2 regions of the Ruegeria sp. D3 genome follow, and region 2 is predicted to be linked to the other one. Evidence: riboswitches for the same ligand, from Rfam matches in the RefSeq annotation. Region 2 holds a riboswitch; the other holds the start of a gene.

Region 1 (7,224 bases), on a different contig from region 2:
CATGTGCAGGGAACTGCCAATGCGGGGCTACCCGTCTTGTCGGCAGTTGCACCGTCGAAATTCGGCGGTCGTGCAGGACCTCGGTTTTTCACCGATATCCCACCCGGGCAGATATGTACGCGCCATGTTGCCGACCTGAACGTGTTTCCGAACGAGATGCAGGCCGTCATTGTCTCGGGCACTGAAATCAAAGATTGGCTGGAAATGTCCGCTGGCGTGCTGAACCAGATGCGCCCGGGTGAACAATCGGACCTTGTGGATACGAATCGCGCCGGACATAATTTTGACGTGCTACACGGGTTAACTTACGCACTAGATCTAGCATCTCCGGCGCGGTTCGACACAGGTGGCGCAATACTTCATCCCAACAGCCATCGGGTTCGCGAATTGCGATTCAACGGCCGCCCTATCGACGCAGATCAGCGCTTTGTTGTCGCGTTGAACAACTATCGCGCCAACGGAGGCGGGAACTTCCCGTTTGCCGAAAACGCGACCCGAATTCCTCTGCCGGTCCTTCCGATTCAACATATTGTACGGGATTACCTGTCGGGCTTGTTACCGATGGACCCTTTGGAAGAGGCGCCCCAGCCTTTTCAGTTGTCACCCATACCCGGTGCCCATGCGCTTGTGAAAACCGGAGCGGCCGCTGACCAACATCTGGAAGAATTGGCACGCTATCGTGCCAAAGTCATCGGTCCGGATGCGAAAGGTTTCCTGAACATTCAGCTCTCCCTCTGACGGGTTGCCAAGCATGAACCAAATGCCTATATCCACCGTTGAGAGGTTGGCGCGGGCGAGCGCCTCGCCAACCTGGTCAGGTCCGGAAGGAAGCAGCCACAACGAGCCCCGCTTGGGTCGATGTCCAACCTCTCACTTCATCCCCGACAGTTTTGACCGGTTTAGACGCGCAGCACTTATGCGATCAAGCGCGGCCATAGGGACTCGTTGCGACGCGCGAACGCGCCGATATGGCCAATGTCCTTCAGTCCGAATTCCTGCGGTGACAGTACATGACGCCGAGCGCTGGAGCCGTACAGATCTGCCAACCGCCAAACGGCTTCGGGCGGAACCATCTGGTCGTCCTCGAAAGTGAACAGATCGACCGGTTTGCCTTTCTCTGCCCAGGTTGCGGCTGGTAGCGTTTTTCCGATTTCAGGCAGATAGTTTTGGGGCGCCGTGCACCACTTACGCCACTGCCAGTAAACCGGTGCAGGCAGGTCGGCCCCAAATCCCACTGCCTTTCCTGGCAGGTATCCAACGGTTTTTACTGCCAGCGGAACATGTCCATACCAGAACAAGGACGCCAGCGCGCGATAAGGCCAAGGGTGATCACTGATTGTCACCAGCCCCGAACACACACAGATCATGCGATCTATATGGTCGATATCAGGTTGTATTGGCCCCAGCATCCCTCCGACCGAGTGCCCTATGCTCCAGTGTTCTGCGTGTGGGTAACGCTGGCGCATTTCCGCTCTGGCGGCGGGCATGTCGGTCAGCGCCCAATCCGCCATCTTTACTCGCGATTCCTGCAGTAGTCCGGTCAGTGAGTGGCCAAAGTCACGATAGTCGTAGGTCAGGCAGGCGATCCCCTGATCCGCTGCCAGCCAATGCGCGAAATGCTGATAGTAATCCCTCGGGACACCGGTCGCACCATGTATAACCACGGCGACTTTGGGATCGGTCACGGGCCGGTACAGGCGTGCCGACAGCATTGCCGAACCGGCAGAAAACCGAAAATCCTCGGTCAGGACGGGGGGTGTATCATCCAGCATAGCGTTGCTCACCTGATCTGAACTGTTCGGTTCACCCCTTATCCCCACTTCTTTGGCCGGGCTGAGTCAAGGGCGCATCAAGATGACCAAACGTCCACTTTGCGCGCGCGCCCGCTTGACTCAAAGCCCGCTCAACCGCTAGCGATGGCGTGATGGTTCTTGTCCCGTGTCGGGACAAGATGAAAAGGGAACACGGTGCGGTTCTGCCCGGTCATGCCGGAACGATCCAATGCCGCGACTGCCCCCGCAACTGTAAGCGGTGAGCAATGCCGAAATACCACTGGCCCGCAAGGCTGGGAAGGTCGGCAACGCGATGACCCGCAAGTCAGGAGACCTGCCATCAAATCAAAACTGTAACTCGGGCGGGGTGTCCGGGCGGGATTGTCAGCGCGCTGTCACACCTGATCCATGCCCCGTTCCCCGCGCGGAGGGCGCATTATGATCTGGAAGACAAAAACGCACCAATTCAGTGCAACCCTATGTCAGAAAACCGGCAAGACCTGCCCGGCTTTAGCGCAGATGGCACGGGCTATTGTGCAAGCGATGGAATCCGCGGTGCCTGCCACGTCGGAAGAATTCGCATTGGACGGCAGCGGAGAGCTGGGCCATTGCCCACAGGGCTGCATCGCCCGATTCCGCGCCCAGAAAGATCAAATTCGCATCTTCTGCGGCACCAGCACGGACGCCTCGCTCGACGCGTTGGATGGTTATGCGGATATGCTGTTCGGCCCCGTTGCTGCGGCCCGTCCGGCCGGCCAGTTACCAGTACCGCCCTGTGCCATGCTTGAAGTGTCAGAGCTGGCCCCGGCGCAACCAGCACAGCCCCAGCAGCATCTGGCGCTGTAACTCAGTCCGGCGCGCAGGTTGCCCAACGCATCTGTCCGTCGGTTTCAACCGCACAGGGCCGCACGGCGCGCAGGCGGCGCAACGCCGCGTCGGAGGCGATGCCCTGTTCGACCATAAGCCGCAGGGCGATCATGCCCGACCGCCCGCACCCGCCCCGGCAATGCACCAGCACCCGCCCTCCACGCGCCAGAATTTGCGCGGCAGACTGGCTGATCCGGGGCCAAGCGGCCTCGGTGTCCGGCGACGGCGCGCCAAAATCTTCAATCGGCAGGTGCGTCCAGGTTATGCCCTCGGCGTGCAGGTCATCTCCCAGTTTTCCCGCCCCGGCCTGCTCCATCTCGGAGCTTGTGGTCATCGAAATCACAAGATCGGGCCGCCAGCGGCGAATGATATCCAAATCCCGCGCATACTCCCCCGCGCGCCCCGGCAGCGGCGACAGCGCGACGTGACCGGCCGCGACCTCGACCACGTGAATTGCAAATGGCTCCATCCCCGGCCTCCTTTTCACATAGCTTCTATGCTGTGCAAACTGACCTGCAAACCGAATTTCCCCCAAGGCGGCGGTGGACGCGGGCGGCGGGGGTCTCTACGCTGCATCGGAACCCGAATCCGACAGAGCAGATATGACCGACACGCCCAGCCCCGCCTATCAGGTTCTTGCCCGCAAATACCGCCCTGAAACCTTTGCCGATCTGGTCGGGCAGGAGGCCATGGTACGCACGCTGAAAAACGCGTTCGAGGCGGATCGGATCGCGCAGGCCTTTATCATGACCGGCATTCGCGGCACCGGCAAAACCACCACGGCCCGGATCATCGCCAAGGGCATGAACTGCATCGGCCCCGATGGCGAGGGCAAACCGACGACCGAACCCTGCGGCCAGTGCGAACATTGTGTGGCGATCATGGAAGGTCGCCATGTGGACGTGATGGAGATGGACGCCGCCAGCCGGACCGGTGTGAACGATATTCGCGAGATCATCGACAGCGTCCGCTACCGCGCGGCCTCGGCCCGCTATAAGATCTATATCATCGACGAGGTCCACATGCTGTCGACCAGCGCCTTCAACGCGCTGCTCAAGACGCTTGAGGAACCGCCCGAGCATGTGAAGTTTATCTTTGCCACCACCGAGATTCGCAAAGTGCCGGTGACGGTCCTGTCCCGATGTCAGCGCTTTGACCTGCGACGGATCGAGCCCGAGGACATGATCGGCCTGCTGCGCAAGATCGCCGATGCCGAAGGCGCACAGATCGCCGAAGACGCGATGGCACTAATCACCCGCGCCGCCGAGGGTTCAGCCCGCGATGCGACCTCTCTGCTGGATCAGGCGATTTCACACGGCGCCGGGGAAACCAGCGCCGATCAGGTGCGTGCGATGCTGGGTCTTGCCGACCGGGGCCGGGTGCTGGACCTGATGGACATGATCCTGCGTGGCGATGCCGCCGGGGCGCTGACCGAACTTGGCGCACAATATGCCGAAGGCGCCGACCCGCTGGCCGTGCTGCGCGATCTGGCCGAGATCACTCATTGGGTGTCGGTGGTAAAGATCACGCCGGATGCCGCTGAAGACCCGACCGTTTCCCCTGATGAACGCGCGCGGGGTCAGCAAATGGCCGAGGCCCTGCCGATGCGGGTCCTGACCCGCATGTGGCAGATGTTGTTGAAAGCGCTCGAGGAAGTCTCAGCCGCGCCCAACGCCATGATGGCCGCCGAGATGGTCGTTATCCGCCTGACCCATGTGTCTGACCTGCCCAGCCCAGAAGAACTGATCAAACGGTTGCAAGACGCGCCTCCCCCACCGCCAAACGGCGGGCCCGGCGGCGGAATGACCGCACCATCACACGCCGCGCAGGCCCCGGTGGCCTCCACTTATGCGCCGCCCATTCGCGGCGGGGCCGGAGCGCCCACGGCCGCACTGGCGCAGGATGTGCAAACGGCATTGGCCCGCTACCCGAGTTTTGAACATGTGGTCGAACTGATCCGCACCAACCGGGATGTGAAACTGCTGGTTGAGGTCGAAAACGGCGTCCGGTTGGTGTCTTACCAACCCGGTCGGATCGAGTTCACGCCAACAGACTCAGCCCCAACCGATCTGGCCGCCCGCATGGGTACCGCACTACAACGCTGGACCGGCAACCGCTGGGCGGTGACCATTGTGGCCAACGGCGAGGCGGCAACCATCGCCGAAATCCGAGATGCCGCCGATCTGGCGTTAAAGGCCGAGGCCGAACAGCACCCTCTGGTACAGGCGGTGCTGGCTCAATTCCCCAAAGCCAAGATCAAACGCATCGAAACTCCCGAAGAACGCGCCGCCAAGGTCGAAACCGAAGCCCTGCCCGAGGTCGAAGACGAATGGGACCCGTTCGAGGAGGACTAACCCTCCCGCGCCCGCCACGGGCCATCGGCTGACGCCGATACCCCTGAGCGACCTAGGGCCCGGCAGGCGGCGGGCGTTGCCCGCGCTCTGCCGGGCCCAACGGGAGGAGAGGTCTTGCAAAAGACCGCGACGACGGGCGGGAGGGCACTGCCCCCTTGTGCCGCACGGGCGCTGTCCGTATCTAGGCGACAAACCGATTAGCAGGAGAAAACGTAATGCTTAAAGGACTCGGCGGTCTGGGCGATATGGCCAAGATGATGAAATCCGCGCAGGATCTGCAGACTAAGATGACCGACATGCAGGAAGAACTGAACAATCTGATGGTTGTCGGCGAATCCGGTGCTGGACTGGTCAAAGCCACTGCCACCGCCAAGGGCGAACTCAAAGGTCTGGACATCGACCCCTCGATCTTCAACGGCGACGACAAAGAGGTCGTCGAAGACCTGATCCTCGCCGCTATCAAGGACGCGCAGACCAAAGCCGCCGAACGCGCGCAGGCCGAGATGGCCAAGCTGACCGAAAGCATGGGTTTGCCCGCAGACATCAAGCTGCCGTTCTGATAGACACTCCTGACGGTCCAAAGGCCGGGCACCCTGCCCGGCCCCTGTGCAGGGGTACGCGCGTTGAGTTCGAACAGCGACATCGACAATCTGATCGACCTGATGGCCAAACTGCCGGGGCTTGGGCCCCGCTCGGCCCGTCGCGCTGTGCTGCACCTGATCCGCAAACGAGCGCTGCTGCTGACACCCTTGTCGGATGCCATGCAGCAGGTCGCCATCACCGCCCGCGAATGCTTGAACTGCGGCAACGTGGGCACCACGGACATCTGTGACATCTGCGACGCCGAGGCCCGCGCCACCGGAGAGCTGTGCGTAGTCGAAGACGTCGCCGACCTCTGGGCGATGGAACGCGCAGGCGTGTTCAAAGGCCGCTATCACGTGCTGGGCGGGACACTCTCGGCACTGGACGGCGTCGGCCCGGACGAACTGCGCATCCCGCGCCTCAAAGATCGAGTCACTGCAGAAGGGATCACCGAGGTCATCCTCGCCCTGAACGCCACCGTCGATGGCCAGACCACAGCCCATTACATCGCCGACCAGCTAGAGGGTCAGGTGCGCCTGACCTCACTCGCTCAGGGTGTGCCGATTGGTGGCGAGTTGGATTATCTGGATGACGGAACGATCACGGCAGCGCTGCGGGCGCGCAAGGAGATCTAGCGAACCATACCAGACCTAAATAGCAGGTTAAGAGGTCAGGACAGCTCGCGCCTCGACAGGAAAACATCGGCCCATCTGCGGTCTGTACCGGATAGATAATGCATGCATTGTTCCGCGTCTGTCCGCTGCAGTCTTTTGTTCCTGCTACCCATGATATAAACAAAGTCAAACGCCTTCAGGACCGTGGCAAAGGCCTGGGCGTCGAATTCAGGCTTTGGTATCCGCCACCCTTCGAACACCGCCAAATCAACGCGCTGCCAGAATCCGAGTGGAAGTTCGCTCATCAGCACCTCATCCAAACCTTGGGTATCAGATTTCCAAATCAACCGTCGCTTTCGGGCCTCATCCCCCATGCAATCGTCAAGCAACTGCTCCGATATCTTGCGGATCGGGGCTTTGATCACGTGATGGTTTCTGCCCGCTACTGCATTCTCATTGAACGAAAAATTTCCTCCGTTCACATCGTCAGTAAAAAAGGTCAACTCACCATCTGTCGTTCCCAGACCGAAGTTATGGACCGTCGCAGTTGGCATCCCGCCGATATTTCGCTCAAGATGCTCGACATTGTCCGGGCTGGGTTCGAAACAGGAAGCGGAATGCACGTTCTGGTAATTGAGCAGCACCTGCCGCGTATAGAGCCCGACATTCGCCCCGACATCAATAAGATGGTAAGAGGCTGCATCGCAAACCTGACCAATGAAGCGTGTTTCGTTGAAATTCCACTCGTGCTGCTGCGCGACATGAGGAAAGATCGAGCCATCGGTTAGAAGCGAGATCTCGTCCCCCCGCTCAAACGTTCCACGAAGGGGGCTTTCCTCGGACAGCCGAATTTGCACCGAGGTGCAGGTACGTCGAAGAAAACGTATCTGTTGACGGTTCATCATGTGATCCTGAATAGTGAAAACATCTAATCTCGAACAACGGCCACCACCGGCATTACCCGATCGCGCACAAAATGGAACAATTGCGCCTGCTTCTCAAGATTTGATAGAAACGTTCGGCACATTTGGCGCT
Region 2 (7,224 bases):
CCTATTTAAGCCTCTCAAGACACGGTATTTATTACTTCCGTTGGCCTATCCCTCCGTCTTATGAGCAAAAGAGAACATCTGTAAGAATATCGTTGCTTGAGCGAATACTACTGCGTTGCCCTATGCAACGCCCACGCCCTCCGGAATGGATTAAGAAACCATGAGTGACAGTCTGGATAGCCGAGTGCGCCATTGAACTCAGGGCAACACTGCGCGGCGTTGGCGTGCGCCTGTTGATGTTAGGCTTACCGCTTTCAAGCGAAAGTCACAAATACGGTCCTTGATCTGACAAAGGACGCTGATGTTCACCAGGACACAGGCGTTTTTGGATGTGCGACTGGAAAAAAGCAACTTGGCATTCATGCTAGCACGACCTTGTGGTCGCGAAATAAGCAGGCGAAATCCTACTGAACGCATAGGCATGAACCAAGCGGGCAGTACCGGATCTACGGAAAACGGGCGGCTCGCGGGAATGCAAGCTCGTAACTTGCGACATGATTGGCACTTAGTATTTGAAGTCTTCGAACAGGTTTTCCTAGGGTTTGGCTATTCACCATACTTGGGTCTATCCGCACACAAATTGACTCTTGCCCCGTTGGTTCAGGTAGTTCAGTGGCCTGACAAAGTGGCAGCGAGCCCAATACTCGCCGCCTCTTTTCCAAGCTGGTCAAAGCGTTTTCGCGCAGTGTAATTGCGTCATTCGGCCCGACGTCCCTGAGGAATAACCTCGAATCCGGACGCTTCCGGCTCGTAGTCTTCCATTTCGGACGGGAAGCCGGGGGCTGTGATATCCAGCCCGGTGGCCTCTTCCAACCGCTTGATAATATTAGGGGAAAACTCTCGGTCGCCATAACGGGCGATGCCGTCGTCAAAGATACGCATCATCACCGGGTTGATCTCGAGCGGCACCCCCGCCCGGTCCGCCACATCCTGAAACAGGCCAATGTCCTTTTTCACCAAATCCATCGTGAACGAAATGTCCCGCGAGCCGTTCAGAATGACTTGGCTTTCGGTTTCATGCACGAAGGATGTCCCAGACGAGATCTTGATTGCCTCATATGTGGTGTTCAGATCCATCCCGGCGGCTTTGGCGGTCACAAGTGCTTCCGCGCAGGTGATCAGGTTGGCGGTGGCGAGGTAATTGGTCAGCACTTTCAACACCGAAGCAGTCCCGAGGTCACCGGTATGCAGAACCCGTCGGCCCATGGTGGTCAGAAAGGGCAGTATGCGCTCGAACGTGGCCCGGTCGCAGCCCGCGAAGATCGAGATATTGCCCGTCGCGGCGCGATGACAGCCACCCGACACAGGACAGTCTACCGCTGCGCCGCCACGTTCGATCACCTGAGCGCCCAATCGCTTGACTTCGGCTTCATCAGTGGTGGACATCTCCATCCAGATTTTGCCGGGGCTGACCTCAGGCAGCATCTCCTGCATCACCGCGTCCGAAGCGGCAGGTGATGGCAGGCAGGTAATAACCGCGTCGCAATCGCGCATCAGCTGGGCCGGGCTTTCGGCGGCCTTGGCCCCCTGTGACACGAAACCGTCGACGAGGTCAGAGTTCAAATCATGTACCGTCAGTTCGATCCCGTTGCGCAGCAAAGACCCTGACAGTTTGCCGCCCACATTGCCCAAGCCGATAAAGCCCACCTTCATGCGATACACCTCCTTTTTTGGCGTCGTTTTGTCCATGGCACCATGCCGCCCCACCCAAAGTCATGCCGCCCAGCGACGCTGTCAGGTCGCTTTTAACCCGAGGTGCGAAAGATGTTTGCGACTCGCTTGACAAGGGCCTGCCCGGTGCCGCATGTCCGATCCGTTGGTGTCCATCTGCAGATGGATGAAAAGGGAATGCGTCAGCGGGTCATCCGTCAAACGCAGCCGCCCCCGCGACCGTGACCGGAGAGGGTGCCCAAGCCACTGGCCAGCAAGGCCGGGAAGGCGGGTCATCCGACAGGGCAACCGCCCTGAAATCCGCAAGCCGGGAGACCTGCCAGCACCCGCGATTGAAACCGGACGGGGTGTTCCGGTGCCGGGTCACGCACGACCCGCATGAAACCCCGTCCCCCACGATGAGGATTTAGGGGGATGAGAGACATGACCGAAACCGCTCCGGTCGAGCTGCTGGTTTGCACCACCTGCCGCCGCGGCCTACCCATTGAAGATGACGCCCAACGCCCCGGCACGTTGCTGCACAAGGCGTTGGAACAGGCTGAACTGCCCGAGGGCGTGGCGCTGAAGGCTGTTGAATGCCTGTCGAATTGCGATCAGGGCTGTTCCATCGTGCTGCGCGGCGGGCCGGAACGCTGGACCTTTGTTTATGAGAACCTGAACGAAGTCGATCATGTCGACGTGATCGTAGACGGTGCCACCAAGTATCTGGCCACCGAAGACGGTCTGGTCAAATGGCGCGAGCGCCCCGAACATTTCCGCAAAAACTGCGCCTCGCGCATTCCCCCGATTGGAGCCTGACATGTCCACTTTGGAAAAACTCCCCGTTACTGTGATCACCGGCTTTCTGGGTTCGGGCAAGACCACGCTGGTGCGACACCTGATGCAGAACCCGCAGGGCAAGCGTCTGGCCGTTGTGGTCAACGAGTTTGGCGATGTCGGCGTGGACGGCGATATCCTGAAATCCTGCGCCATCCCCGATTGCCCGGCAGAGAACATCATGGAACTGGCAAACGGCTGCATTTGCTGCACCGTGGCCGATGATTTCATCCCCACGATCGAGGCGCTGATGGCGCTGGAGCCGCGCCCCGAGCATATCCTGATCGAAACATCTGGTTTGGCGCTGCCGAAACCGCTGCTGAAAGCGTTCGACTGGCCCGATATTCGGTCGAAAATCACCGTGGACGGCGTGATCGCGCTGGCCGATGCCGAGGCGGTCGCCGCCGGCCGGTTCGCGCCGAATGTCGAGGCAGTGGATGCCCAGCGCATGGCCGACGATTCCATCGACCACGAAACGCCTCTGTCCGAGGTGTTCGAGGATCAGATCTCCTGCGCCGACATCATCCTGCTGACCAAGCCTGATCTGGCCGGCCCCGAAGGTGTCGCCAAAGCCAAAGAGATCATCGCCGCAGAGGCCCCGCGCCCTCTGCCGGTCGTCGAAGTGGCCGAAGGCGTTGTGGACGTGCGCGTCGTGCTGGGTCTTGAGGCTGCCGCTGAGGATGACATGGAGGCGCGGCCCAGCCATCACGATGGCCACCATGATCACGAGCACGATGATTTCGAAAGCATCATCGTCGAGCTGCCGGAACAGACCGACCCGGCCGATCTGGTAGCGAAAATCGAACGTCTTGCCAAAGAACTGAACATCCTGCGCGTCAAAGGCTATGCCGCTGTTCAGGGCAAGCCAATGCGCCTTCTGGTTCAGGCTGTGGGCGCGCGCGTGCGTCATCAGTACGACCGTCCGTGGCAGCCTGGCGAAGAGCGCCGTTCGCGTCTGGTGGTGATTGCCGAGCATGACGACATCAAAGAGGCCGAAATTCGCGACATCCTCGTGGGCGTCACCGAGGCTGCCGAGTAAACTATGCACGTCGTCTTCCGCGAAAGCCACGGGTTAGAGGAATCCGAAACCCCAACCGATCTGGGCCAGAGCCCGGCGGATTTGGTGGTGCTGTCGTTCTCGGACAGCGACCTTGGTGCTTTCGCGGCAGGCTGGCATCGTGGCGGCGGACCCGAGGGTCGGATGCCGACCTTGCGGCTGGCCAATCTGACGGCGCTGAAACATCCCCTCTCGGTGGATACCTATGTCGAGCAGACGTTGGAGGGCGCCAAGGGCATCCTGATCCGACTGATCGGCGGGGTGCCCTATTGGTCCTACGGACTGCAGCAGGTTCTATCGCTTGCGCAGACCAAAGGGATTGCTGTGGCCGTGCTGCCGGCGGACGGGCGCGAGGATACGCGGCTGGATGACTATTCGACCCTGCCCGTCTCCACCCTGCGCCGCTTGGCGCATCTTTGCGACACCGGTGGCGAGGTTGCAGCACAAGCCGCTTTGGCGCAGATGGCATTGGCAGCCGGTCTGTATGCGGGCCCGGTGATGGGCGCCAAGTCCTTGCCCGACTGCGGCGCATGGTGCCCGGACCGCGGTGTGATCCCGGCGGAACAGGCGTTTTCCGGGGATGCGAAACGCATCCTCGTCACCTTCTACCGCGCTTATCTGACATCCGCCGACACCGCCCCCGTGGCCGCCCTAATCCGCAGTCTGCGCGCACGCGGGTTGGACGCCGTGGGCCTATTCGCTCCCTCGCTGAAAGCTCCCACCGCCGCCGACTGGCTGCGCGACACCATCGTTTCTCTGGCCCCATCCGCGATCATCAACGCCACCTCCTTCTCGGGTAAAGGCGCATCTGGCACCTCGCCCTTGGACGCCGCCAATATACCCGTTTTCCAAGTCGCACTGGCCACCTCGCGCCGCAAAGCCTGGGCCGAAGCGGAACGCGGTCTCTCGCCCGCCGACCTCGCCATGCATGTGGTGCTGCCCGAGGTGGACGGGCGGATTTCAGCAGGCATCGCCTCGTTCAAGGAGCCGGGCAAGCGCGACCAGCATCTGGAATATTCCCGCTTTGCCCACCGGGCCGAGGAGGAACGGATTGAGGCCATCCTTGACCGTGTGACCGGCTGGCTGAACTTGCAAGGCAAACCCAAATCCGATCAGGTGCCCGCGCTGGTTCTGTCCACCTATCCCGGCAAGGACTGGCAGATGGCCCATGCGGTGGGCCTTGACGCGTTGGCCTCCGCCGAAGCGATGCTGTCCGACCTGCAGGCCGAAGGCTATGACACCGCCCCCGCCGAGCCAATTTCTGACGCGCTGTTGGACGCGCGGATTGCATGGCCCCTTGCCGACTATCAGGCCGCGCTGGCCGACCTACCCGAACAGCTACGCATCGACCTGCAATCCGTCTGGGGTGCGCCCGAGAGTGATCCCGCTTTCGCGGATGGTGCCTTCCACTTCACCGCGCTGCGCCGGGGCAAAGCTCTGGTCGCACTGCAACCCGAGCGCGGCACGCCCGAGCTGCGCGATGACGACTATCACGACCTGTCACGCACCCCGCGCCACAGCTATGTCGCCTTCTACCTGTGGTTGCGCAAAAGCCTGCACGCCGACGCGCTGATCCATATCGGAGCCCATGGCACACTGGAATGGCTGCCCGGAAAATCCGTCGCCCTGTCCAACACATGCTGGCCCGAGGCGCTGATCCGCGACCTGCCCGTGATCTACCCCTTCATCGTCAATGATCCCGGCGAGGCCGCGCAAGCCAAGCGTCGGATCGGAGCCGTCACGCTGGGGCACATCCCGCCCGCGCTGAAAGAAAGCGGCACGCCCGACCGGATGGTCCGGCTGGAATCCCTACTGGATGAGTTCTCGAACGCCGATGGTCTAGACCCCAAACGCCGCGACCGACTGCAAGAGGATATCCGCGACGAGGCGCGGGCAATCGGGCTGGAAAGCGATCTGGGTCTGGATCAGGCCACCTGCACCGCCGAGGCGATCACTCGCATCGACCGCTTTGTCTGCGACATCAAGGAAAGCCAGTTCGGTGACGGTCTGCACATCTTTGGCCGGGCGCCCGAAGTCACCGGTAATTTCGATCCCGGACCCTCGGCACATTGCGAACGTAACGGGTTGCTGGATGCGCTGGCCGGAAAACGGATCGAGGCCGGGCCGTCCGGTTCGCCTTATCGTGGCCGCTCGGACGTGCTGCCGACGGGTCGGAACCTTTATACCACCGACCCGCGCTCGGTCCCGACCCGCGCTGCCTATACCCAGGGCGTGAAACTGGCCGAGGAACTGGTACGGAGACACCTGCAAGAGGAAGGCGATTATCCCAAGGGGCTTATCGTTGACCTCTGGGGCTCGGCCACCATGCGCACGGCGGGTGAGGAATTCGCCATGGCGCTGCATCTGCTGGGCGTCAAGCCGGTCTGGGACAAGGGCTCGGAACGCGTCTCGGGCATCGAGGTTCTGCCGATCACCGACCTCAGCCGCCCGCGTCTGGACGTGACGCTGCGGGTCTCGGGCCTGTTCCGCGACGTGTTCCCGACGCTTTCGGCGCTGTACGGTCAGGCGATCCGGGCCTTGTCGGCGCGCGATGAGGCGGTCGATTGGAACCCCTATGCCGGTCAGGAACCCGCCGCCCGCGTCTATGGCCCCGCCCCCGGAAGCTATGGCGTGAACATGACGCAATTGTCCGAAATCTATACCAATGAGGCGCGCACACAGGCGGGCGAGGCATGGCTGGATGCCAGCTCTTACGCGTTGGAAGGCGAGCATGTCGCGCAGGACAAGGACGGCATCACCCAGCGCGTCGCCAATGCCGACAGTTTCGTCCACCTGCAGGATTTGACCGAGACCGACCTGCTACTGGCCAATGATTACGCCACGCATGAAGCCGGATTTGCCGCCGCCAAAAAGATCACAGGCGGCGCGGCGCAGCTGTATCATCTGGACAACACCAACCCCGAAACCCCGCGCGCGCGGACCCTGCCCGAAGAGATCAGCCTCGTGGTCCACGCCCGCGCCGCCAATCCGGGTTGGATCGCCGGGATGCAACGCCACGGGTTCCGGGGCGCAGCCGAGATAGCCGCGACGCTGGATCATATGGCCTCATTCGCGCATCTATCTGGCACAGTCGCGCCGCATCTGTTTGACCTCTACCACGATGCCACGTTGGGCAACGAAGACGTCGACGCTTTTCTCGCCGAGGTCAACCCGAAGGCCCATCAGGCCATGCAGGACCGGTTCCGCGCTTTGCTTGAGGCGGGGTTATGGAACACGCGCCGCAACTCGATCCGTGCGGATCTGGAGGGGCTGGGATGAGCGCTCCCGTCGTACAGGGCTGGTGCCCCGGCGCGCACCGTCCGATGATGTCGGGCGATGGGCTGGTGGTCCGGGTGCGGCCTCGGCTGGCACGACTGACAGCTGAGCAGGCCACGGGTCTGTGTGATCTGGCCGAGCGTTTTGGCAATGGCACCATCGACCTGACCAACCGCGCTAACCTGCAGCTGCGGGGTGTATCCGAGACGGATCATCAATCGCTGCTGTCCGAACTGGCCGCGCTGAACCTGCTAGACGCCGAGCCGGGGATCGAGGTGCGCCGCAACATTCTGGTCTCACCTCTTTACCAAGCCGGAGACCTGACCGCTCGGCTGGCGCAAGAACTTATTGACCGGCTGGCGGAACTGCCCGCCCTGCCCGCCAAGTTCGGCTTTGCCATCGAC

What was found. A riboswitch is a leader RNA that binds a small molecule or an ion and turns the genes downstream of it on or off. The one in region 2 is predicted to bind cobalamin.
Region 1: another riboswitch for cobalamin. It lies ahead of ACR0DX_RS12840 (hypothetical protein); the one in region 2 lies ahead of ACR0DX_RS02025 (DUF1636 family protein).

Annotation. Positions count from the first base shown of each region.
Region 1 is NZ_JBQFPK010000008.1:47,979-55,202, forward strand. Features, by position in the region: gene ACR0DX_RS12825 (bifunctional 2',3'-cyclic-nucleotide 2'-phosphodiesterase/3'-nucleotidase) at 1-738, shown strand, start outside; RNA gene ffs (signal recognition particle sRNA small type) at 778-876, shown strand; gene ACR0DX_RS12835 (alpha/beta fold hydrolase) at 915-1,772, opposite strand; cobalamin riboswitch at 1,909-2,128, shown strand; gene ACR0DX_RS12840 (hypothetical protein) at 2,211-2,618, shown strand; gene ACR0DX_RS12845 (dual specificity protein phosphatase family protein) at 2,620-3,108, opposite strand; gene ACR0DX_RS12850 (DNA polymerase III subunit gamma/tau) at 3,242-4,993, shown strand; gene ACR0DX_RS12855 (YbaB/EbfC family nucleoid-associated protein) at 5,209-5,553, shown strand; gene recR (recombination mediator RecR) at 5,617-6,210, shown strand; gene ACR0DX_RS12865 (FkbM family methyltransferase) at 6,246-7,091, opposite strand.
Region 2 is NZ_JBQFPK010000001.1:402,759-409,982, forward strand. Features, by position in the region: gene ACR0DX_RS02020 (NAD(P)-dependent oxidoreductase) at 697-1,689, opposite strand; cobalamin riboswitch at 1,801-2,009, shown strand; gene ACR0DX_RS02025 (DUF1636 family protein) at 2,095-2,469, shown strand; gene cobW (cobalamin biosynthesis protein CobW) at 2,471-3,526, shown strand; gene cobN (cobaltochelatase subunit CobN) at 3,530-6,823, shown strand; gene cobG (precorrin-3B synthase) at 6,820-7,224, shown strand, end outside.